Regions from separate parts of the Shewanella vesiculosa genome, predicted to be linked through region 3. Evidence: predicted binding sites of a transcription regulator. Region 3 holds the regulator's gene; each other region holds the start of a gene.

Region 1 (5,684 bases), on a different contig from region 3:
ACTTTCTCAGTCATTAACAACCTCTGTTCCGCTTTCACTTTGTTCCATCAAATTTGTTAGCAAGTTAGTTAAAGCGGCTAATTGTTTCTCTTTAGATAAATCAGAGAAAGACGACTTTATTTTTTCTACAACTTGCAAAACGTCGCTATCCATTTCTAAATCATACTGTATAAAACCACCAAATTCTTGATGCTTACCTTCACTATTGGTGGTGATGAATGCCAAAGGTTTTGAACTACCTTTGGTTTGTAAATTACCAAATGATTCAATACGTCTAAATTGAACACATAAGTTCTGTAATTCATCTAAGCCGTTACGAAGATGTTTATCGGTCCAATTACGCTCAGGCGCACCCGTTGCAAGATTAATAACAAATTCAAATTTACTCGGATTATTAATGCACTGGCCTATTCGTTTAGCAAGCTCTTTGACATTAGGTCGCTTAGCTATACCCTCAACAAATTCACAACGTGTTTTAAGATTGTTATTAAATTCTTCACCTAATGTATCAATGATTATTTGTTTGAATCCGTTATATAAAATATCATTTTGAGCACTTAAATCTTCAATTGCCGTTCTCAGCTTATAACCCAATTGATCTTCTAAAGCTGGGTCATTTTTATCAAAACCAAAGACAGCAGGTAAATCTTCTAAGATAAGCTTAAACGGATCGCTCGCACCAATAACTTTGTTTCTAAAGTCTCTTGCTTCTTTAGTTAAACCATTTTGTTGGCTGCCGCTAAAGCTCTCGCCGCTGGTTTTTTTAACCCAAGATGGTAGCTTATGAACTATTCCAACAATGTGCTTAGCTATATTCAAAATAGCACTGTCAGTCTTAGCATTTCCGATTGTAGCTTGAGCTAAATTCTCTAACAAATGACTCTGAATATCTGATATTTCAAAGTATCGTACCGCAGCTTCATGTGGATGCTTATAGATTTTATTAACCAGTTCCTCATCTAGTTCAGGAATAAAAATAAACTGATTTGTAGAATCCCAATCATAAAATGCAATCTGTCCTTCCAGTGACTTTAACAACGCTAGTCCATAGATACGACAAAGTCCGGTTGTTAAACCAAAAGGTGGCAACATCCAACGTTCATATAACTGTGCGATGGAAACATGTGCTGTGGTTGAGTTCTCTTTAATAAAAGTAAAACCATCCTGCCAAAGTGCATGCATCTTTGGATTAGCATCTTTGGTTTCTTTACTCCATGCTTTGGGGAATAAATAACCTTCAGGAGTATAGTTATGCCAACCTTTGCTCTTTAAGCAGGATAGATATAAGCCTTTCTCTGGAGGGAAGCTATTTTCATCGAAGCCTAAATCTTTTTGGTTTCCATTTACAAACATTGCATTCATCAATTTACGAATGGCACTGTTTGCACTACCAGAAGGTTTAGAGCGGTTAACTAATTCATTAATTACAATTGGTGCTTTGTGATAGATTTCTTCTGCTATTACAGATGCCAATGAAGTAAGAGGAGATGAGGGCGGTAATGGGTTATTCCAATGCGTCCACTGTGCATTTTTGTATATATGTTGCAGTTCTTTTTCTACATTTTGTTGAGCAAAGATGATGCGGTTTTCTAACTCGTTTTTGGCGATCAAGTCATGGGTAATTTTCTGCTCATCTTTAAGGATTTGCTTAAGTGCTATCAGCTCAATTGCTGCTGTTTGTAAAATGCTAAAATCGTCATACTCACCGATAACGCAATGGCTTAAGTCTGATGCAATTTCTTTAAATTTTTGCGTCACATCGGGTGATACCGATAAGACAAAAGTAAGGAAAGCTTCGCCTGTTTTCGGTTCAGAACAAAGCTGTTCAAGTAACGACTTTTCGACTTTATTGATGAGCTTGGTTGTTGCCCATCGCATTGTTCCTGTTTTGTGATAGTGTGCTGTCGCTAATATATTTTGCGGCAAGTCACAAACGCTAGTCCAATCAACACCCTGACTAACGGCTTCAACACGCTCACTTATCAATGTGTTGATATCGATATCACTACCTTGGAAAACAAACAAAGCATCATGTTTCTGTCGGTAAATAATGACAGTCCATGTTTGCAAATCATCTAACGCTTTAGCTATTTCTGTATTTTTATAACCGCGACTTACAAAGTATTTCTTTAAAAAATCTTTTTTAGCATGTAATTGATGATGAAAACCAAATATTGTCAGTAACGAAATAACCTTAGTTATAGAAACATGTAGCTCACTACCTTCTGCTTTTTGCTCTGCGCGATAAATCGCATCACAACCTTCCAACCAAGCCTTACTATCATGCGATGTAACAATTAAGTGATGCAAATTATGATGAAGGTAATCCCAATACATTTCTGGCCTATACAAAACTAGGTCATCTTGAGATTGTGTATAGTTATCTTCTAGGAACTCACGAAAACCAAACTTTTCATGTGATGCAAGGAAACCGAATAAGCTGCGCTCATTTTGTGAGAAGCGGCGTCTTGAAACAGGGCCTAAAAGTAAACTGACGATAGGGTCAAGTGGCAGAGTATCGGTTAATGCACCAACATTCCGATTTTGATTAGCGAAAGTACTGCTGACGACATTGACTAACTTTGCATACTTGCTTTCTATTTTTGAAGAAATTTCAGCTGATCGAGTTATAGAGTCACCAACGAGGATTAATGATTCGTCAATTGATGGATTAAAACTAAGATCTCGGTAGCGCCCCTGAACTTTGCTCCATTCTTGCTGAGTTTTAGCATCTTTATTTTTAGCGTAATCAGAAAAAGCTTGATGTAAGAAACCGATCATCAATACAGGGCTATTAGCTTGTTGAACTACGTCAGCTAATGCTTGGAATAAATGTAAGTCCTTATTAGCGCGTGATTGATAATCTAAAGCCTTGCCCATTTCATCGAGTAAAATTAATACTCCATCATCATTACTTTGCGTTGAAGACAGAACCAGTTTAATTTCAGAAAGACATTCATCGTCAGTTAAGTGTGCAATTTTATTCACATCGTAAGTTATATCAAGTGCAATATATAAACTTTGTAAAATGCTGTTTGCAGGTGACTCTAAACCACAAACATGTTTAACAGTTTTCCAACCAATGTTGATTGCAAATCTTTTCTGGAATTCAGACAAAAGGACAGGTGATGATTGTAACTTTGCCGTAGCGTACTCGCGTAACTTAGTATCAGTAGATAATAAACATGATAAAAATAACGCGACGGTAGATTTACCAGAGCCATAAGGCCCTGTAATGGTATATACCCTTTGTGCATTAGCGTCGTATTCGCGACTGACCGTGTCAAGCACATTAACGGCAGTACCATGAAGAATAAAATCGTCAATAAAGGACCGTAAATCTTCGCTATCACCATCAATACGGGTAGAGCTTTTATAACGCTGGTTGATAGTTATGAGTGATTCAGTCATTTTTAGTGCCATAATATTGATTCAAATAGTAAGTGCTATTGGTTTTTGCATATTCAGAAACGTTGACTTGCCTTAGTCCTAATGAATCGACCCATGAAATGTTGTTGTTAGTAAAGCTTTGAACTTCATCTAGTTTTTGACCTAACCCAGATTCAGATAAACGAAATATTCGACCGGGTGAACAGGGTTTACTCAATAATGAGTCGAAATCAACAGTGCTGACCTTAGAATCTACAGTTTCAGATTTAAAAAACTCAAGCAGGGCATAAGTAAATATTTCGATAGGCAGTTCAGGACGTTCAGATAGATTGCTAATGTAAAAACCGCCACCGTTATCTTGTATCAAATTTAATTCAGACAAAGGTGAGATAAAATGGTCTTCATCTATGTTGATACTTTTTTTCGATGAAGTAGCTTTGAGCTTTTTACTATAGGTATTCAAAAAGCAGTCAATATCTTTTTTGATAGTAGATATATTACCTAGTTCACTATCAACGAGTTTCTTTGCATCTTCAAAACAATCAGCGATGAGCTTTGTTTTTTCGAAATGTTGCACATTTGCGAAATTAAAAAAGTAACGGTAAGCGGTCAAATGTTCAACATTAAAATTTAACCAGAAATGAACTAACCAAATTGAGCCAGGCATTTCTAGGTAAGGATCTCTTCCATCTTCGAAGCTTTCACCACCAAAAAGATATTCGCCATTTTGTGACACAGCATGAATAAATGAATTATTTGATCGTTCAGAATGAATCACGTTAGAAGCTTCAGCCCAATACTGAATAGCTTTAACCATATTTTTACCAACACCAAGTTCGACTATTGATTGACGAATACTGTCTTCATCAGAACTTGAGAATTTACCATTTGAATTCAAATGATTAACTGCCTTGAATAGCCATCCATAGCGTAGAGGGAAAGTGTCATGACCTGTAAACTTAGCTTTCATAGCTGATGTAGTGCCTCTGGAGAAATTGTCCAGAGCGAATACTAGACGTATTTGCAACCGAACAAAAGCATTTTATTGAAAAAGCTGTGTTTGTATACAGTGCTAAAGATTAATGTATAATTTATATTGTCGTGATTCAAAATATGCAGTAAATTCATGATAGCAAGAAAAATTTTGGTTGATTTTTTATTAATTATTAGCTTTACCACCACAAAAACAATATTGACGAATCGGATTCGTATTCGTATTCTAATGATGTAAAGGATTATGATGTTAACAAAAATATTAGCAAATTATTCTCAAAATGAACTTTTAAGTTTTATACCGCAAGATGCTATAAATTTTGATCTTGCTATAGATTCAGACAGAAATCAGTTAAATGAAGGCATAAATCATTATAATAAGCAAAAGATAGCTTCGTTAGTCGTTAGTGCAAAAAAAGTAAAATTTTTATTCGAAGAGCCTCTTCGAATACAATTAATTGAGCGTCTGCTGTCCCCGCATTTGTTTATTGGATTATTTCTAGGATTTAAAAATAGTCAAACACAAGTTAAAGCTAAATATTATGATACAGCGATAACCTTGTCTGAAAAAATCCACATATCTTTGCGTCTCGTTTTGACTTAAATGCTTTATATGTAGGTCAAATTGATCAAAAAAAGCCTTTTTGAAGTCACTTTGTCTAATAATTGTAATCTTGTCGTGGTAGAGGATGTTACTTTTGTGTCTAACATGTGTCTTTAGTTGGTTTTTGATGTATAGAACTTAAAATTATCACATTGTTAATGATATTTATTATCACTTAACAGGATTTAAGCAATCAGTATTACTTTTTTAGCAAGTTATTTTTTGTGTTGTGTAAGTTTTTAGGGGAGGCCTGATGGCGCTTATAAACAATAGCAAGTTTCCAATCAATAAGTGGTGGTTGAGTACTGGTATTAAGTTGTTGAAAACTAATCCGGATATATTTTCAACAGGTTCTCAACGTCTAGCAATGAAAGAGTTTATAGCTGGTTCTACTGTAGTAAAATCCATTAATGGGTGGATGCAATCAACACAGTTGTCAGAGAACAGCCAAAAGCTATCAGAGTTTGGTTTGATAATTGAAGATAATGATCCTCATTTAAGTAAATCTGCTACATGGTGGGCAATACATCTTCAGACAGTGTTCTCTGAAAAGGGAGAACCTTATAGCACTTTATTTAAGAACTTAGATTCATTTACAAAAGATTGGAATCTTGAAGATGATTTACAAGAAAGAATACGTGATGCGCATCAGCCTGTATACGCATCAGCTAGCGTTGATACCAGTTATGATGGGGTA
Region 2 (5,684 bases), on a different contig from region 3:
GTAACACATTAATTACACTACCAGTGACCAGTCGACTGAGGTTTTTAATGCCTTTTAATGATAAGTCAGCTCCACTTAACCAAAATTGACTATCGCTGGTGATCAGCCCTTGGTATTGATGTTCAACTCGAGCGCTAAACTGCACTCCAGTGTCGGTCAAACTCACTTTTTCTATTTCACCAATAGCAATACCGCGGTAGATGATAGACGTGCCTTCATTTACACCATCGTTGTCTGTCGCGGTTAAACTAAAATGTACCCCACCGATAGCAGAAAGCTCATCCTGGTAAAGAATATAAGCATCACCATTTTGCGCTTTTTCAGTATAGCTTCCGGTATCAAAGCTGATCCCGCCAGCCAAAATAGATGCAATACTCTCAGTACTGACTTTAATACCCGCTAAAGAGGCATCAATCTTCAGCCCAGATACATTCCAAAAGTGTGAGTCTTTGTTAACTAAATGGGCATATTGTTCTTGAACAAAAGCGCTGATAATAATTTGCTTATTACCATCTAAGCGATAGCTGACAACGCTGCCAACGGGTGCTTGACGGAAAAAGACTGGTGAACCTACATCAATAGAACCCAGTTTAGGCGATTTAAGCTCGATCATTATGCCTTCACTGCCGGGGAGAATTGCGGGTGCTTCGCGCTGTGCTTCAAATTCAGTTGCCGAGCGGCCATCTCCGGGCTGGATGGCAATATAATTACCCGAAAATAGCGTATCTAAGCCTTCGACTCCGGTAATACTGGCTTTGGGTTTGACCAACCAAAACAAGGTGTTTTTATTCAAAAATGGGTCGGCGCGATAATCCATTACCACTTTGACATTAACACCTTTAAGGTCATCATCAATACCAATATCGGTGACTTTACCGACCGATAAACCTTGGTATTTTACTAATGTTTTACCAATATCAATGCCTGCGGCGCTGGGAAAGTGGATTAAAATTTCAATGCCCGACTCTTTAATGCTTTTTACCCCTAACCAAGCACCCAATATTAAGGCGACAATAGGCAATAACCATATTGGCGAGAATAATTTTTTCTTAACAATTTTCGGTGATTCAATTTGTGTCATCGGTGTTTTCCAAGCGGTCCCAGAGTAAACGAGTATCTAACACTTTTGCCGCAAGTTGTGTCAGTAAGATCACTAACGCAAATGCAGTTGCAGCAGGTGCAGGTTTAGCATCTAACAGTTGTCCCATATTCACTAAAGCAACGGTTAATGAGATAACGAATAAGTCGAGCATCGACCAACGGCCAATCCATTCAATAATGTGAAAACCAACCATTAATTTTCTTTTTGATACCGGCAAGTTAAAACTGATGGCGGTTAAATAAGTGGCTAAGCCAAAAATCTTAAGCCAAGGTACTAAAATACTGGCAGTAAAAACAATTACCGCTATCGGCAACATGCCTGTTTGCACTAAATGGCTAATACCACTAAAAATAGTATCCTTAGTGACCACCCCGCGGTTTGTCAGGAGGGTGATAGGGTAGATGTTAGCGACGATAAGTAAAATAGTGGCTGTAATCAATAAAGCCCAACTCTGCTGGATACTGGCATAATTACGATTGCTCAATTGGCTAAAACAGCGCTGGCAATGATTTTTGCTGGTTAAATTCAGCTTGCGACAGACAGGGCATAAACATAAGCCTAACTTTTGCCCCTGCAAAGAGGCTTGAGCTTTTTTTGGGGCTTCCTGGTTAATATTTACATGAGGATCTTCACTTGCTGAGGATAGCTCATTAGCGGGATTCATTGGAGTTTCAGGCATCAACATAACTCCACATGTGCTCAAGTTTATATTCACGTTGTAAAAAAAGAATGATGACAAACAGCATGGTAAAACTGAATGTCCCCATACCAAAATACACATCAGAAAAATCAGATAGTTGGAATGCAGATACCAAGAAGCTGATGACATAAATTTCTAGCATGGTCATTTGTGATATCAAACCATGATTTTTTAGCAATGTCGTATAAGTTCTTTGCCAAAATGAGCTGTGCAATTCTAATTTGACAATAACAACTTGCGCCAGTATCGACAATATTAATAATCCAGGGGCGATAACAGCCGCAACCATTACCGCTAAGCCTACGACCCAATATCCTTCGGCCCAAACCGTCATAGCCGCTTGCATTACGGTCGTGGTTCTGACACTGCCAAGAAAGTGAATTTCGAGTACTGGTAACAAATTAGCGGGAATGAATATAATTAACGCGGCAACGCATAGCGCCAACATACCATTGATAGAGCAGTACGGAGAATCATAGAGTACAGTATGACAACGCGGACAAATAGCGCGAGAACTAGAGGGTAACGCTCGTTTTCTCACTGCCAAATCACATGATCGGCATAATATTATAGAATCATGATCATCAAATTCATTCATGAAAAATTAATCTAATCCATAGTGAAAATCATTATCGGGTAGCTAAGAGGTAAACCTCTCAACTTTGCCTCATATTGGCAAATAAATGTGTCATTTGTTAAAAGAAACTCATTAATGTGTATTTGATAATATCAGAATAATCAGAACACTTGCATCATAAGTTAACTATGTGAGATTCTATGCACTGTATATAAAAACAGTGAGGATTACATCATGGCAGTGATAACCCAATTTGTCGTGGTCAGAGAAGGGGTGGAAAAGATGACATTTATATCGAAAAAAGAGGCTGATGCCTACGATAAGATGCTCGACATTTCCGATAACCTAGTGCCTTTTCTTATAAAGGCAGATCTTGGACTCGATGAAAATAAGTGCGAACAGTTGGCATTTTATCTCGCAAACAACAAAGATGAGCTTTCTAACTTGCTAAAAGGCGTAGTACAGGTTAAAAACGCTCCTGCAGTTAAAACCAAAAAGACTACGGCTAAAAATATCGCTGCAGAATAGCCGTATTTCAAACTTTTGAAGTAGATACCAGCTTAAGGAATGGAAATGAAAACCGAATTTTACCAAACATTAAATCGTCAAGCTCAAGCGTTACTTGAAGGCGAAGATGATTTGATTGCGGCAATGGCAAATTTTTCAGCGTTGTTAAATGACAACCTTGAGGATCTCAACTGGGCTGGTTTTTACATCAAGCGTGGTGAACAGCTCGTCCTTGGTCCTTTCCAAGGTAAAGTTGCGTGCACTCGAATTGATATGGGCAAAGGTGTTTGTGGCACCGCTGCTGCAGAAAATATCACCCAACGCATCGCCGACGTGCATCAATTTGATGGTCATATAGCATGCGATTCTGCGAGTAATTCCGAAATAGTCATTCCTGTAAGGCAGGGCAATGAAGTGGTGGCAGTGTTAGATATTGACAGTCCATTACTCAATCGTTTCGATCAAGATGATCAAATTGGCTTAGAAAACATGGTAAAAAGTTTCGAAACTTGCCTATTTGGTTAAATAGCGAACAAAATAGATTAAATCATGGTCGCATTCGCTGTCGCGGGCTTTATAATATGCCGCTAAACGCATTTGTGCTGGATTTACTGATGAGCGATGATTAAGCTGAGAGTAAGTTTGGTTAAATTGTTAAGGTTTGTTTCAATGACTTTAGCAAACTGGCGGATAGTGATATTTTGTACGTTGAGCCTTAACGGTAAGGTTTAACGAAAGATGAACGACTGCATGGCAAATTTCTGCCGCATAATCAGTCCCTTTATTAACGTGGAAGTAAAAATGGAATCAACAGACAAGTTGACCGACACCAACGCAATTTTAGCGTATTTATATGAAACCTTTCCTTTATGCTTTATTGCAGAAGGTGAAACTAAGCCATTAAAAATTGGTCTGTTTCAAGATTTGGCTGAACGGTTAGCTGATGATTCTAAAGTCAGTAAAACACAACTACGTGTAGCGCTTCGTCGTTACACCAGCAGCTGGCGCTATTTGAAAGGCGTTAAAGCGGGCGCTAAACGTATTGATCTTGACGGTAATGAATGTGCTGAATTAGAGCAAGAGCATATTGACCATGCTATTTTGACGCTCAAAGAGAGCCAAGATAAAGCCAAAGCAAAACGTCAAGCTTTAGCACCCAAAAAACCGGCAAAGAAAGTAGCACCTAAACGCGCTCCAGCTGTTAAAAAAGAACGTCCAGCGCCAGTCGTTGCTCCTGTGATTCAACTTGTGCCAGCTAAGCTTGAAGATTTAAAACAAAAACAACGCGTTAATGTTAAGTTAGGTGCTACCCCAGTACCAGGTGTTGTGACTGATATTAATAAAGAAGATGTGCATGTTCAGTTAGATTCTGGCTTGTCCATCAAAGTACGTGCAGAGCACATACTATTATAGAAATTTAAGGAGTACTTGTTGATGCGAAAACTTACCTTGGCCGCGTCAATTGCCAGTTTATTTGTCGGCTTTTCGGCATGGGCAATTTCACCAACGATTCAAATCAGCGAGTTACCTAAACTAGCACAAGAGCCACAACATAAAGTGGCTAGCAAGCGAGTGACAACATTGTTCACTCGCTCGCATTATCATCGCTTTAATCTTGATAATGCATTTTCTGAACAAATATATTCCCGCTTTCTTGAGCAGCTTGATTATCGTCGAAATGTACTAACTGCGGCAGATATTGCGAGCTTTAGTCAGTATAAAGAACAGTTTGATAATATGGTCGAGTCTGGCGATATTAGCCCCGCCTTTGCTATGTATGAAGTTGTGCAACAACGTCGCTACGAACGTTTTGCTTATGCTTTATCTTTGCTCGATAAAGAGTTTGATTTTACCCAAGCAGGCGATGCTTATGAATTTGATCGCAAAGATGCACAATGGCCAAAAGATGAAGTTGAAGTTAATGAGCTTTGGCGTCAGCGGGTTAAGTATGATGCATTAAATCTCAAGTTGACTGGTAAAAAATGGCCTGAAATTGTTGAAGTGCTCGAGAAACGTTACAACAATGCCATTAAACGTTTAAGCCAAACCCAAAGCGAAGACGTATTTCAAACCGTAATGAATGCGTTTGCTCGCAGCGTTGAACCTCACACCAGTTACTTATCCCCACGTAATGCTGAACGTTTCCAAATGGAAATGAACCTAAGCTTAGAGGGCATTGGTGCTGTGTTGCAAATGGATGATGATTACACTGTTATCAAAAGTTTAGTGGCAGGAGGCCCTGCTGCCAACAGTGATAAATTATCGCCAGAAGATAAAATTGTTGGTGTTGGTCAAAAAGACGGTGGCATTGTTGATGTTATTGGCTGGCGTTTAGATGATGTGGTTGATTTGATCAAAGGTCCAAAGGGTAGCGAAGTTGTATTACAAATTTTACCCAAAAAAGGTGGCGCAAATGCTAAACCTTTTGAAGTGGTCATTACCCGTGACAAAATTCGTTTAGAAGATCGCGCAGCTACCTCAAAAGTAATTGAACCTAAAGAAGGTCAGTACGCCAATCGTAAAGTCGGTGTGATTCAAATCCCTGGATTTTACATGAATCTGTCGCAAGACGTGGCTAAAGAAATCGCTAAACTTGAAAAAGACAATGTTGAAGGCATTATTATTGACCTTCGTGGTAATGGTGGTGGGGCGTTAACTGAAGCCACATTATTGACCGGATTGTTTATTGATCAAGGGCCTGTTGTGCAAATTCGTGACGCCAATGGTGGCATCAATCAAAATCGTGATAATGATGGTATTAGTGCATACAGCGGTCCACTGACTGTGATGGTAGATCG
Region 3 (5,684 bases):
TAACTCTTCAAGAGATAAGGTTTGTGACAGTGACGCTGCTGCCGCAGCAGCGGCATTACTGGCCAGTTGTTTTTGCTCTACTAACCAGTTATCAAAATCTGTCTCTGATAATGCTTGCACCACAATTGGCATAAATCCATGGTCTTTACCGCACAATTCGGCACATTGGCCACGATAAATTCCGGGCTTATCAATGCGGGTCCATGCTTCATTAATAAAGCCTGGATTGGCATCTTTTTTAACCGCAAAAGCTGGAACCCACCATGAGTGGATCACATCATCTGATGTCATTAAAAAACGCACTTTTTGGTTAATGGGCAGTACGAGTGGTTTATCGACTTCAAGAAGATAATGCTCTCCTTTAGCCTCTATGCCATCGATTTGATCTCTTGGGGTCGATAATGTGCTGTAAAATTCGATGTCTTTATCAAAATAGCTGTAATGCCATTTCCACTGCGACCCAGTAATTTTGATGGTGAGATCCGCATTGCTGGGGTCTTCCATGGCAATTAAGGTTTTAGTGGCTGGAATGGCCATGGCGATTAAGATGATGAAAGGAATGACGGTCCAAGCTATTTCCACTTTAGTACTTTCGTGAAAATTTGCCGCAACAGCGCCTTTTGATTTGCGATGGTAAATCATTGAATAAATCATGATCCCAAACACCACTAACCCAATGGCACAACAGATATAAAGTATCGTCATGTGGAGGCCATAAACCTTACCACTGATATCTGTCACGCCTTGAGTCATGTTGAGGGACATTTCTGATGCCCCAAGCGGAAGTGCTATAAACACCACCAGTAAACAATACCACCATTGCTTCACAAGACTGCTCCTCTGTTCATTGCAAATAGCAATTACAAAGAAAAGTCACACAGTAATTCTCTGCTCTATGCAAACTTTTCGGTTCCCGAAAAAAGTTTGATGACCTCAAAGTACCTTGGTGGCAGTAAACAGATTGTTTACGGTTTTATTATTAGCGGTGCACCACGCTTGTACCTACTACTGAACTTATCAATATTGAGTTGGCTCATTTGTCTGAAAGTAATCTTAATCACTGTCATTCACGTCCAATTAAAGATGAATAATATTTCATCCTTGGGAACAACATTAGCTGTAGATTAAACATTGATCAAGATCACTTTGTTGGCTAATTGACTGAAAAAAGATGAAAAAAAAGCCCTGAATTCAATACAGGGCTTGGTAAGTAAGGGTTAATGCTTAGTGAAATGAGCAAAAATTACTTGTTCCATTTATTAATGTAGGGCTAACAAGTTGATGTTTGTGAGGTAAGTGAGCATTCACATCCTCAATTACCACACCTAAAGCCCGTGCACTTTTAGCTACAATTTCTAATCGACGACTATCACGAGCGTCAAGTGAGCTTGTCCAAGTGACGACAGCACTTGATGTTCCACTGGTAAGCGCTTTTTCCATCGCCCATAAGGTTTCGACTTCGTCTTTAGTGTGCACCAGTAAAATACGGTCCATTCTCACGCCAGCATTTGCCAGCATATGTTTATAGCCAATGTGTGGTGGGCTAATTAACACAATCCATCGACCTTGTTGGCTCAATGTGGCGAGTTGACTACACAACTGGCTCAACTCAGCTTCACCTTGGGTGACTGTTTGTAATGTGCGAATGGTTTGGTTGCCATGCAATTCTGTTTCAGCTAAATCTACCCATAAGCCTGGGTGACGTGGCGCGATGCCCATTAGTTTGTTCATAACCAATCTCCATTACGGATAACGCCAACGGCAAGCCCTTCGATGGTTAGGCTTTGGCAACTTAAATCAACTTTAATCGGGGTGTAATCGTCATTTTCTGCGTGCAGATAAATCACATTACCTTTTTGTTCAAATCGTTTTACGGTGACGTCATCATCAACACGCGCCACCACAACTTGGCCATTACGTGCTTGTTGCATTTTATGAACCGCGAGTAAATCGCCTTCTAAAATACCGATGTTCTTCATGCTGTCACCACGAACGCGCAACAGAAAGTCTGCGGCAGGTTTAAACATGCTCGGATCGACTTGATAATACTGTTCAACGTGCTCTTGAGCCAAAATAGGCTCACCAGCTGCAACTTGTCCAATCAGAGGCAAACCGGTTTCAATCTGTTCTTCATGAGGTAAGCGAATACCTCGAGAGGTTCCAGGCATGATCTCGATAAAGCCTTTTTTGGCTAATGCTTTTAAATGCTCTTCGGCAGCATTAGCACTTTTAAAGCCAAGACGTTTCGCAATTTCAGCACGAGTGGGTGGCATACCTGTTTCGGCGATATTGTTTTTAATTAAGTCTAATATTTCTGCTTGGCGCGGCGTTAACGGTCTCATGATGATTCCTGTCTTTTTATACAGTGACTGTCATTATATACAGTGTTTGTGTTCGTGCAAGTATTAACCAACTATTTTTTGTGTTTTATTGGTTTTTTGTAACTTAAATTAATGTTTTTATTAGTTATTATATATTTTTTATCTTGCACTATGTCTTAAAGTGAGAGCTTACACGTAAAGATAAGTCGGCCAGATAGTGTAAGCAGGGTGGTTTCTGGTATCCTATACGACAATATTACAATGGCTTATGTTGCGAAAATAACCATGTCAAAACCAGATTCAATATTTTTACAAGCATTAAAATGGGTTCAGAAATGGATGGTACAGACCATTGTGGTGCCCCATGATCCGTTTGATGACCTCAATATAGATCCGACCAAGCCCTTGGTTTATTTGATGAAAACGGAATCTATTAGTGATATTGCCGCCTTGAGCGAAATCACTGAAGGATTTGGTATGCCAAGTCCTTATGAGCCGTTGCAGCTTGATGGTTTAAGAGTACCTCGAGTGGTGTGTTTAGAAGGGCGTAAACCTCTATTTGGTAAACGTGAAAGTGGTGAGAAGTTCCTTAATTATTTTACCCGTTTATTATCGCTTCATAGTGAGAATGCTGACCTTGATATTCAATTAGTGCCAGTTTGTCTTTATTGGGGACGTACTCCTGGTAAGGAAGAAGACAGCATGACAGCGGCTGTTTTTGAAAGAGAAAACCCAACTTGGTTACGTAAGTGGCTGATGATTTTATTTTTAGGGCGACATAATTTTGTGCAGTTTTCTAATGCGTTATCGCTGCGCCATATGGCTGATGAGCACGGTACAGATAAAAGAATTGCGCATAAATTAACCCGTGTCGCGCGAGTGCATTTCCGTCGCCAACGTAAAGTTATGACAGGGCCACAATTACCTAATCGTCAAATGCTATTTGCCTCTTTATTGAAGTCAGATTCAATTAAAAAGGCTATTGAAGAAGAAGCAGTCAACAAAAAAGTATCTCCTGAAAAAGCTCGTGAAACTGCGATTGAATACCTTGATGAAATTGCCGCAGACTATTCAGATAGTTTAGTGCGCATTGCCGAGCGTTTTCTCACTTGGTTATGGAATAAATTATATAGCGGTATCAATATCAAAGGTGCTGAACAGGTAAGACAGCTTCACCATGATGGCCATGAAATTGTCTACGTACCTTGTCATCGCAGCCATATGGATTACTTGTTGCTGTCATACATTTTGTATTATCAGGGTATGGTTCCGCCGCATATTGCGGCCGGTATTAACCTGAACTTTTGGCCAGCAGGGCCAATGTTCCGCCGTGGTGGAGCATTCTTCATCCGCCGCAGCTTTAATGGTAATAAACTGTATACCGCAGTATTTCGTGAGTATTTAGATCAGTTATTTGCTAAAGGTTATTCGGTTGAGTATTTCACCGAAGGTGGGCGTTCGCGTACAGGGCGTTTACTTGCGCCTAAAACCGGCATGTTGGCAATGACCATAAACAGTGTGCTTCGCGGCATAGAGCGCCCAGTGACGTTAGTACCAGTGTATTTAGGTTATGATCATGTGATGGAAGTGGCCACTTACCACAAAGAATTAAGCGGCAAGAAAAAGAAAAAAGAATCTGTTTGGCAGTTATTTGGTGCGCTGCGTAAACTCGGCAACTTTGGCCAAGGTTATGTTAATTTTGGTGAGCCGATTAACTTACAGCACTTCTTAAATCAACAAGCGCCAGAATGGCGTAGCGAACTGGCGAAAGAGCCTGATCAAAAACCATCGTGGTTTACTCCATCGGTTAATTTACTCGCTAACCGCGTGATGACCAATATTAACGGTGCTGCCGCCGCGAGCTCGGTAACATTAACCAGTTTAGTGTTATTAGCCTCAGAGCAAAATGCATTAGAAAGAAGTCAGTTAGAACGCCAACTTGATCTGTATTTAGCCTTATTGAAAACCGTACCTTATACCGATTACGCATCGGTCGCCGAGGGTGATGGTAAGTCGATTGTTGATCATTGTTTGTCGTTAAATAAGTTTGTTAGTACCAAAGATTCTATTGGTGAGATTATTTCTGTTGATGAAAAAATTGCCATCACCATGAGTTATTATCGTAATAATATTATTCATTTAATGGCGATACCTTCATTAATTGCCAGTTGTTTATTGCGCTATGATGACTGCGATCGCGCGCGCATTCATGCTATCGTGATGGATTTTTATCCATTGTTGAAAGCAGAGTTATTTATGGGCATTGATGATGTGCATAAATATGTTGATGGCGTTTTAGACTTTATGCTTGAGCAAGGTTTGTTGAGCGACAATGATAACTTTGTCATCACGCCTCGTCATATTACCCAAGTATTACTTCTGGCTGAAACGATCAGTGAGACCTTGCAGCGTTATGCCATTATCTTTAATTTACTGGCGATAAAGCCTGAGCTTGAACGTTCTGCTCTTGAAACCGACAGTCACTTGTTGGCCCAACGACTAGGCGCACTTCACGGGATTACCGCTCCAGAGTTTTATGACAAAAAACTGTATAACACCTTGAGTGTTAAGTTAAAAGAACTAGGTTACTTATGCAGTGTTGAACATCGTGACGAAGTGATCAGAATTCGAGATCATGCCAACAAGTTGCTGAGTTCGTCAGTAAAACAAACCATAGTAGACAGTGTGGATGCGGAGCACGGACAATAATGGCAAACCATATGAATGCGGCCAAGCATCGCACTAGTGGTAAGTCAGTATTGGGTGGGGCGATGATCATTGCTGGCACTACAGTGGGTGCGGGAATGTTTTCCTTGCCAGTTGTTGGTGCAGGGATGTGGTTTGGCTACTCAATAGCAATGTTGCTCGGCGTCTGGTTTTGCATGCTAATGTCGGGTTTGCTGTTATTAGAAGCTAACTTGCATTTTGAACCCGGTGACAGTTTCGATACCTTAACTCGAGTAACCCTTGGGCAGTTTTGGCGAGTCATTAACGGTGTATCTATAGCCTTTGTGTTGTACATTTTAACTTATGCTTATATCAGTGGTGGCGGATCGATTGTTAATCACAGTTTATCGGCATTGGGGGTCAGTCTACCTCAGAGTGTGGCAGGGTTAGTGTTTGCCGTGGTGCTGGCGCTAGTGGTATTTGTCAGTACTAAAGCGGTTGATCGCATTACCACCATCATGCTTGGTGGCATGGTCATTACCTTCTTCTTAGCCATTGGTAATTTATTGATCGATATCGATACCGTGAAACTGGTATCACCCGATGGTGAGTCGCGTTACTTACCTTATCTGCTCGCTGCGATTCCTTTTGGCTTAGCCAGTTTTGGTTATCACGGTAACGTACCCAGTTTAGTTA
Region 4 (5,684 bases), on a different contig from region 3:
TTGTTGAAAAAGAGATTTTGTTCATTGAGGATTATTCTTCTACATATAAACTTCTAAAAAAAACTCATAAAGACAGTCAATTTAAAAATAGTGATGAATACTTTGGGTTATGGGTTGATTTGTATGTTTTAATTGATCGTTTTCCTATCACGTTTAAACGATTCCTTAATTATGAAAGGGTTTGTGTTCACAATTCAAAAGTAAATGCCGTTAAACAAAACACTAATTTGGAAAGTGCTCTACTTAAAAGCAATGTTGAAGTAAACATAACTAAAGATGAAGTAATTGAAGTCGGTGAGCTAAGGTTTAAAATGAGAAATTATTACCTAATAGTTGAACCTTTAATGAAAACTTCAAAGATAGAATATTTTGACAGTAGGAGAGCGGATGTCTGTTTAAATACGATTTATGACTTAAAGGCTTACGAGTTAAAGATGAGAGGTGAGAGTGATTTAAGGCATCGGTTTAAGCATTTTATAATAGAATGTACGTTTATGATAAAAAATCTTAATCCAAAAAATCTTAATCCAAAAAATAAGTTTGATAAGGATAGCCACATTCTGTTCTGGGAATATTTTTCTTGTAACATAATTAAATACTCTATTTTTTATCGACGATACCTTGATGTCAAAAGAAAGCAAAATAATGAAAGCAAGAACTAACAGCTTTCAACATTTATCAATACTGTTACGAATAGTACTATAACCATTTTGACTTGACTATTTTACGTCAAGGATTTTAATTGTTTTGTGCATGTCCATAATTGCGATCTCGCAATTTATTACTGGATTTTTTAAGATCGCCTTCCATGCACTATAGCGGTTTATGCACGTGAATTGATATCGCCGAATCCCTATCTTGTAAATTGTTTAACTCTGAAGTTGTAACAAAGACTCAGGGCGAGCGCATGAGTGTTCAATAATTGACCTTAACAATAATGGTACACTCAATCGCACTCATCAATATCTGTCGCCAGCTTGACATCCGTATAGACCATGAGTGTTTTTCGAATAGCTTTTGAGTGATAAGCGTTCATTCGGTAGCCCTGAACAAAGACTGGTCTAAGAATCAAACCTTTTTAAGGTGGGAACTTCTCAAAAATATATTCAAAAGAGGCCGTTCATTGATACTGTGATTTGTTCTTGCACCTCTAGAATTAGCTGCTAGAATTACTGTAATTATATACAGTGGTATTGATATGCGTGTTATCCCTATACCTGCTCATGCAGGCATCACAGGTTTTGAGAGCCCAGCAGCTGAATACAGTCAGTTAGGCCTGAGCTTAGATGATCTTCTTATCGAACATCCTAGCGAGACATTCATAGGGCTCGCTCAAGGCGATTCAATGCAGGACGTCGGTATCTTTGATGGTGATGTGCTCATTGTTGATCGCTATGAAACAGCACGAAACGGAGATGTGATCGTCGCCAATTTTAACGGTGAGTTTGTTTGCAAAATCCTTGATTCTCAACGCCGTTTACTCCTTTCTTCAAATCAGCAATTCCAGCCAGTAACCATTCATGAACATGATGAATTTAGCATTGAGGGGGTAGTGACTCGCTCTATTCGTTGCCACCGTCAAAGCCCATTACTGTGTGAGCATTAGATGTTTGCCCTAGTCGACGCTAATAGCTTCTATTGCAGTGCAGAACAAGTCTTTCGCCCTGATTGGCGTGGTAAGCCTGTTATTGTGCTAAGTAACAACGATGGGATGATTGTTGCTGCTAATCGTCAAGCTAAAGAAGCTGGAATCGGGAAGTTTCTACCTTACTTTCAAGTTAAAGCCTTATGCGCCAAACGTGGTGTTATTGTCTGTTCCTCAAACTATGAACTTTATGCTGATTTATCTAGCAAAATGATGGACATCATTGGCCGCTTTGCCCCAGAGCAACATGTCTACTCTATTGATGAAAGCTTCCTCTCCTTTAAGAACTGCTATCCCGCTATCAAATGCCTCCTTACTCAAGGCCAGTTAATCCGCCGTGCAGTGTGGAAAGAAGCGCGATTAGCAGTCTGTGTGGGTATTGGTGAAACACTTACTCTAGCTAAAATCGCCAACCATGCAGCTAAGAAGATTGAGGGCTACCAAGGGGTTTGTTTCATTAGTAATGAGCTAGAGCGTATTGCTATTTTAAAGCAGCTTGCTGTAGGGGATGTGTGGGGGATCGGAAGCCGAATCAGTAAGAAACTTGAACTAATGAATATTCATACTGCGTTTCAACTCGCCTCTATGCCGCCGACACTGGCAAGAAAACAATTTAGTATTGAAATAGAACGAACCGTTCGTGAGCTTAATGGCCAAGCGTGTAAAGTATGGGATGAAGCGAGGGCAGATAAAAAGCAGATATTTTCAACGCGGAGTGTAGGGGAGCGGATCGCCGACTTTGACTCATTATTACAAGCTTTGAGCAAACATGTCGGTATTGCAGCCAGTAAAGCGCGTAAGCAAGGCTCAAGCTGTAAGACCATGCTACTTTTTGCAAGCAACTCACCCTTTGATGAACGTCCTGTTAGTTACAAAGCTATAGTGCATTTCCCTTGTCCTACTAACTGCACCGTCGAGCTAACCAAAGCTATGAGTGAAGCTGCGCCCAAGCTATTTCGTGATGGTGTGCACTATTACAAGATAGGAATTGGCCTAATCGATTTAGCTAGCGAACAGAACAGCCAATTTGATTTGTTTAATCCCCCGACAGCTAAGCCAGCATTAATGCTGGCACTAGATCACATCAATCAACGTTATGGCAGTGATACAGTGTTTCTCGCTGCACAAGGTATAGAGCATAAGTGGGCAATGAGAAGGGATTTACTGACACCGCAATACACAACTAAATGGCTTAGTGTGCCGCGCATTAAGTGCTAAGCAGATATTAATGTTTTCACTGTTCGTATCACTCATATGCTTGGTCTGACTAGATAAATCAGGCATTATCTAGTTACTGTTCCTTAGCTTAAAGCTTTCAATGAACCTACTTAAAATTAGTCTACCTCTCTTTCTACTGGCTCTTAGCTCAACAGCTATTGCAGCTGGAAATACATCTAATGATTCATTCAACAAAGCAAAGAAGATGCTTGAACGAGAGGTGTATCAAGATCACCGCGTAACAATCTACTGTGGTGCTAAATTTGATGCTAAAAAGAACATTGAATCACCTGAAGGTTTTGTTACTACTACTCATTTAAAAAGAGCTAAAAAAGTCGAATGGGAACACGTGGTTCCTGCCGAGAACTTTGGTCGTGCTTTTAGTGAATGGCGTGATGGTCATAACGAATGTGTTGATAGCAAAGGAAAGCCATTTAAGGGAAGAAAATGTGCTGAGAAGATGAATAAAGAGTATAGATACATGCAGGCCGATATGCACAATCTTTTCCCTGCTATTGGTGCCGTCAATGCGCTACGTAGTAACTACAACTTCACTATGCTGCCTGCTGCTAAGTCTGATTTCGGTAGTTGTGATATGCGTATAGATGATCGTAAGGCACAGCCTCCCATAGCAGCTCGTGGCACTATTGCTCGAACATACATGTATATGGAACAGACTTATCCTAAATACAAAATGAGTAAGCAACAAAGTCAATTAATGCAAGTTTGGGACAAACAAGATCCTGTTACTCGATGGGAGTGTAAACGTTCTAAACGTATTGAAAAGCTTCAAGGCAATGCAAATAAGATTGTAGATAGTCGCTGTGAATCTATTCAATAGCTAATCAACTGTATTAGTAGGCTGCTGTTTATCAATGTAAATTTTAAAGGTGAACTATTAACTAGTAGCTCTTAATGCAAACCACCGACAATCACAAATCAAAAATTGAAATATCCACAGCTTCGTCCATTACAACATCCGACTCTTCTCCCATTATCTCTGAAAGATAAGCTAAATCTGCAGCCCTACCGATGAGGTCATAGTCGCTTCGGCTCACGTTTGATATATTAGCTACGCTCAAAACAGGATCTGCATCGAAGACTTCGGTTGTTTCTTCAACAAATAACGCTGTTCCTGTGGCAATAACTAACATTGTATTGGCTGACGATATCTCTAGGTGTTCAAATTTCACACCAACAACAGCATTTCCGTTTGCACGAACAGCTTCTAGTTTAAGCTCTTTTATCGCTTCATCCCTAGCGTCAGCCAGCAATTTTTTTACGTTCGAACAATGGTGTGCTAATGGGCTAGGTTCCATTAGACAATTAGTAAGCGCTTCTTTATTCAACAAAGATTCGGATGAGACTATCCCTATGAGGGTACGAGTAACATACCCAGGTATAGAGTCCGTCGAGGTTATGAAAGTTGAATTAATTACATCGATAAGTTCATCATTTGGAATGTCTGATAGTCCATTTGAACACTGCAATCGTTTTACTGTTTCGTTCAATTTCTGCTTTTCTAGGGTTAAACGAGCAAGCTTATCTTTTGCTTTCTTGTTAGCCTCTAATTCTCGTTGCTTCTCTAGCCTGCTAGCTTTGGACTGAGCAAAGTACTCTGCTAACGTTAAACCTTCCTTGGTAGCAAGCTTTTGCGATCTTGCTTCAAACTTATGAAAATATACCTCACAGTTTGCACACTTTGTAGAATCCTCTTGCGTGTCATCAGAAATATGACCGCAATTCATGCACTCCTTTCCCATCAATCATCCATCCTTTTATATAGAAATCCCTTATTAGCTAAAAATAGCATTGAAGTTGTCCATTCACAATTCTACAGACGACTAGCCGTTAAATATGTTTGCGCAACCCTTTTGAATCCTATCGTTATAGTGACCAAATATGCCAAACTGATGGTCGAGCAGGGTTACACGAACAAGCAAATAAGATTGTAGATAGTCGCTGTGAATCTATTCAATATCGAATCAACTTTTGTTGAGTAGACTGTTGAATTTAATTTTATTGTTGTGCTTTTACTGACTTGAGATAAATAAATGTATTTTCGTTGTAAACTGATAAAAATATGACTAAATATGCAGTTAACGCTGCATATTCTACGTTTTATGTATTTCTCTCACGATTACATGCAGAACGAGCTAATAAAGCGCTAAAACACGCTAAAAGTGCACTTTAATCTATATTAAAGTGCACTTATAGAGCTTAATCGATAAGATTGCACATTATCGTGATGAACTGATGTAAACCTCAGCTTATGCTGCTGATGGTAAATAAAAAGTGTTTATAAGTCTCAGGCCTTCCCAACTCTATATTGGAATTAATCTAAAATCGTGACCAATTTAACTTGACCAGTACACTAAGCATGATTTGATCAACGATAGTAATTGTCACAGAACCAATCAGAATCATACAAGCCTGATATAAATACATAATCAATATTGATAGGCCAGTAAGTTTTAAGTTTCAATGGAGAAACGAATGCTTTTTGTCTCTCTCCCTCTAAAAACAATCTTAGGTTAGCCGAACCATTATTAACAAAAGTTTCACGAAGTCCATCTTCCAATTCATCAAATAGTACAGACATATGACGTTTAAACACTCCTTCAAGTTTATATGCTACTAAATGATTTTTTACCATTTGTTTTTCCGACGGGCTAAGTAAGTCGTCAAAAGTAAGCTCATACTTTAATGGCTTACGTTTTTCTACCACAACCTTTAACCAATTCTTCTTGAAAAGGGGAGCATTATAATAAGGGTGCGGTAAGTTTTCTATATTACTTCTTGGACTGACGTTGCTTTTAGC

Evidence for each region. Region 3 encodes LexA, which represses DNA repair genes until DNA is damaged. Its sites were predicted from a motif close to TACTGTATNNNNATACAGTA; they were not measured.
Region 1: GW828_RS09200 (DUF4007 family protein) is a predicted target of LexA. The motif match lies at 4,443-4,462, and genes of this name have one in related genera.
Region 2: GW828_RS01145 (YebG family protein) is a predicted target of LexA. The motif match lies at 2,583-2,602, and genes of this name have one in related genera.
Region 4: GW828_RS06085 (LexA family protein) is a predicted target of LexA. The motif match lies at 1,171-1,190, and genes of this name have one in related genera.

Annotation. Positions count from the first base shown of each region.
Region 1 covers NZ_JAACSD010000007.1:245,171-250,854, forward strand. Annotated here, with positions in the region: gene GW828_RS09190 (phosphoadenosine phosphosulfate reductase family protein) at 1-14, opposite strand, end outside; gene GW828_RS09195 (hypothetical protein) at 7-3,411, opposite strand; gene GW828_RS09200 (DUF4007 family protein) at 3,404-4,360, opposite strand; gene GW828_RS09205 (hypothetical protein) at 4,631-4,987, shown strand; gene GW828_RS09210 (DUF4007 family protein) at 5,241-5,684, shown strand, end outside.
Region 2 covers NZ_JAACSD010000003.1:260,775-266,458, reverse strand. Annotated here, with positions in the region: gene GW828_RS01160 (PqiB family protein) at 1-1,081, opposite strand, end outside; gene GW828_RS01155 (paraquat-inducible protein A) at 1,068-1,781, opposite strand; gene GW828_RS01150 (paraquat-inducible protein A) at 1,774-2,400, opposite strand; gene GW828_RS01145 (YebG family protein) at 2,614-2,907, shown strand; gene GW828_RS01140 (GAF domain-containing protein) at 2,953-3,411, shown strand; gene proQ (RNA chaperone ProQ) at 3,688-4,299, shown strand; gene prc (carboxy terminal-processing peptidase) at 4,321-5,684, shown strand, end outside.
Region 3 covers NZ_JAACSD010000014.1:97,377-103,060, forward strand. Annotated here, with positions in the region: gene coxB (cytochrome c oxidase subunit II) at 1-828, opposite strand, end outside; gene GW828_RS15470 (cell division inhibitor SulA) at 1,225-1,731, opposite strand; gene lexA (transcriptional repressor LexA) at 1,728-2,342, opposite strand; gene plsB (glycerol-3-phosphate 1-O-acyltransferase PlsB) at 2,607-5,030, shown strand; gene mtr (tryptophan permease) at 5,030-5,684, shown strand, end outside.
Region 4 covers NZ_JAACSD010000006.1:3,069-8,752, forward strand. Annotated here, with positions in the region: gene GW828_RS06080 (hypothetical protein) at 1-662, shown strand, start outside; gene GW828_RS06085 (LexA family protein) at 1,199-1,606, shown strand; gene GW828_RS06090 (Y-family DNA polymerase) at 1,607-2,863, shown strand; gene GW828_RS06095 (endonuclease) at 2,964-3,704, shown strand; gene GW828_RS06100 (heavy metal-binding domain-containing protein) at 3,796-4,611, opposite strand; gene GW828_RS06105 (HNH endonuclease signature motif containing protein) at 5,253-5,684, opposite strand, start outside.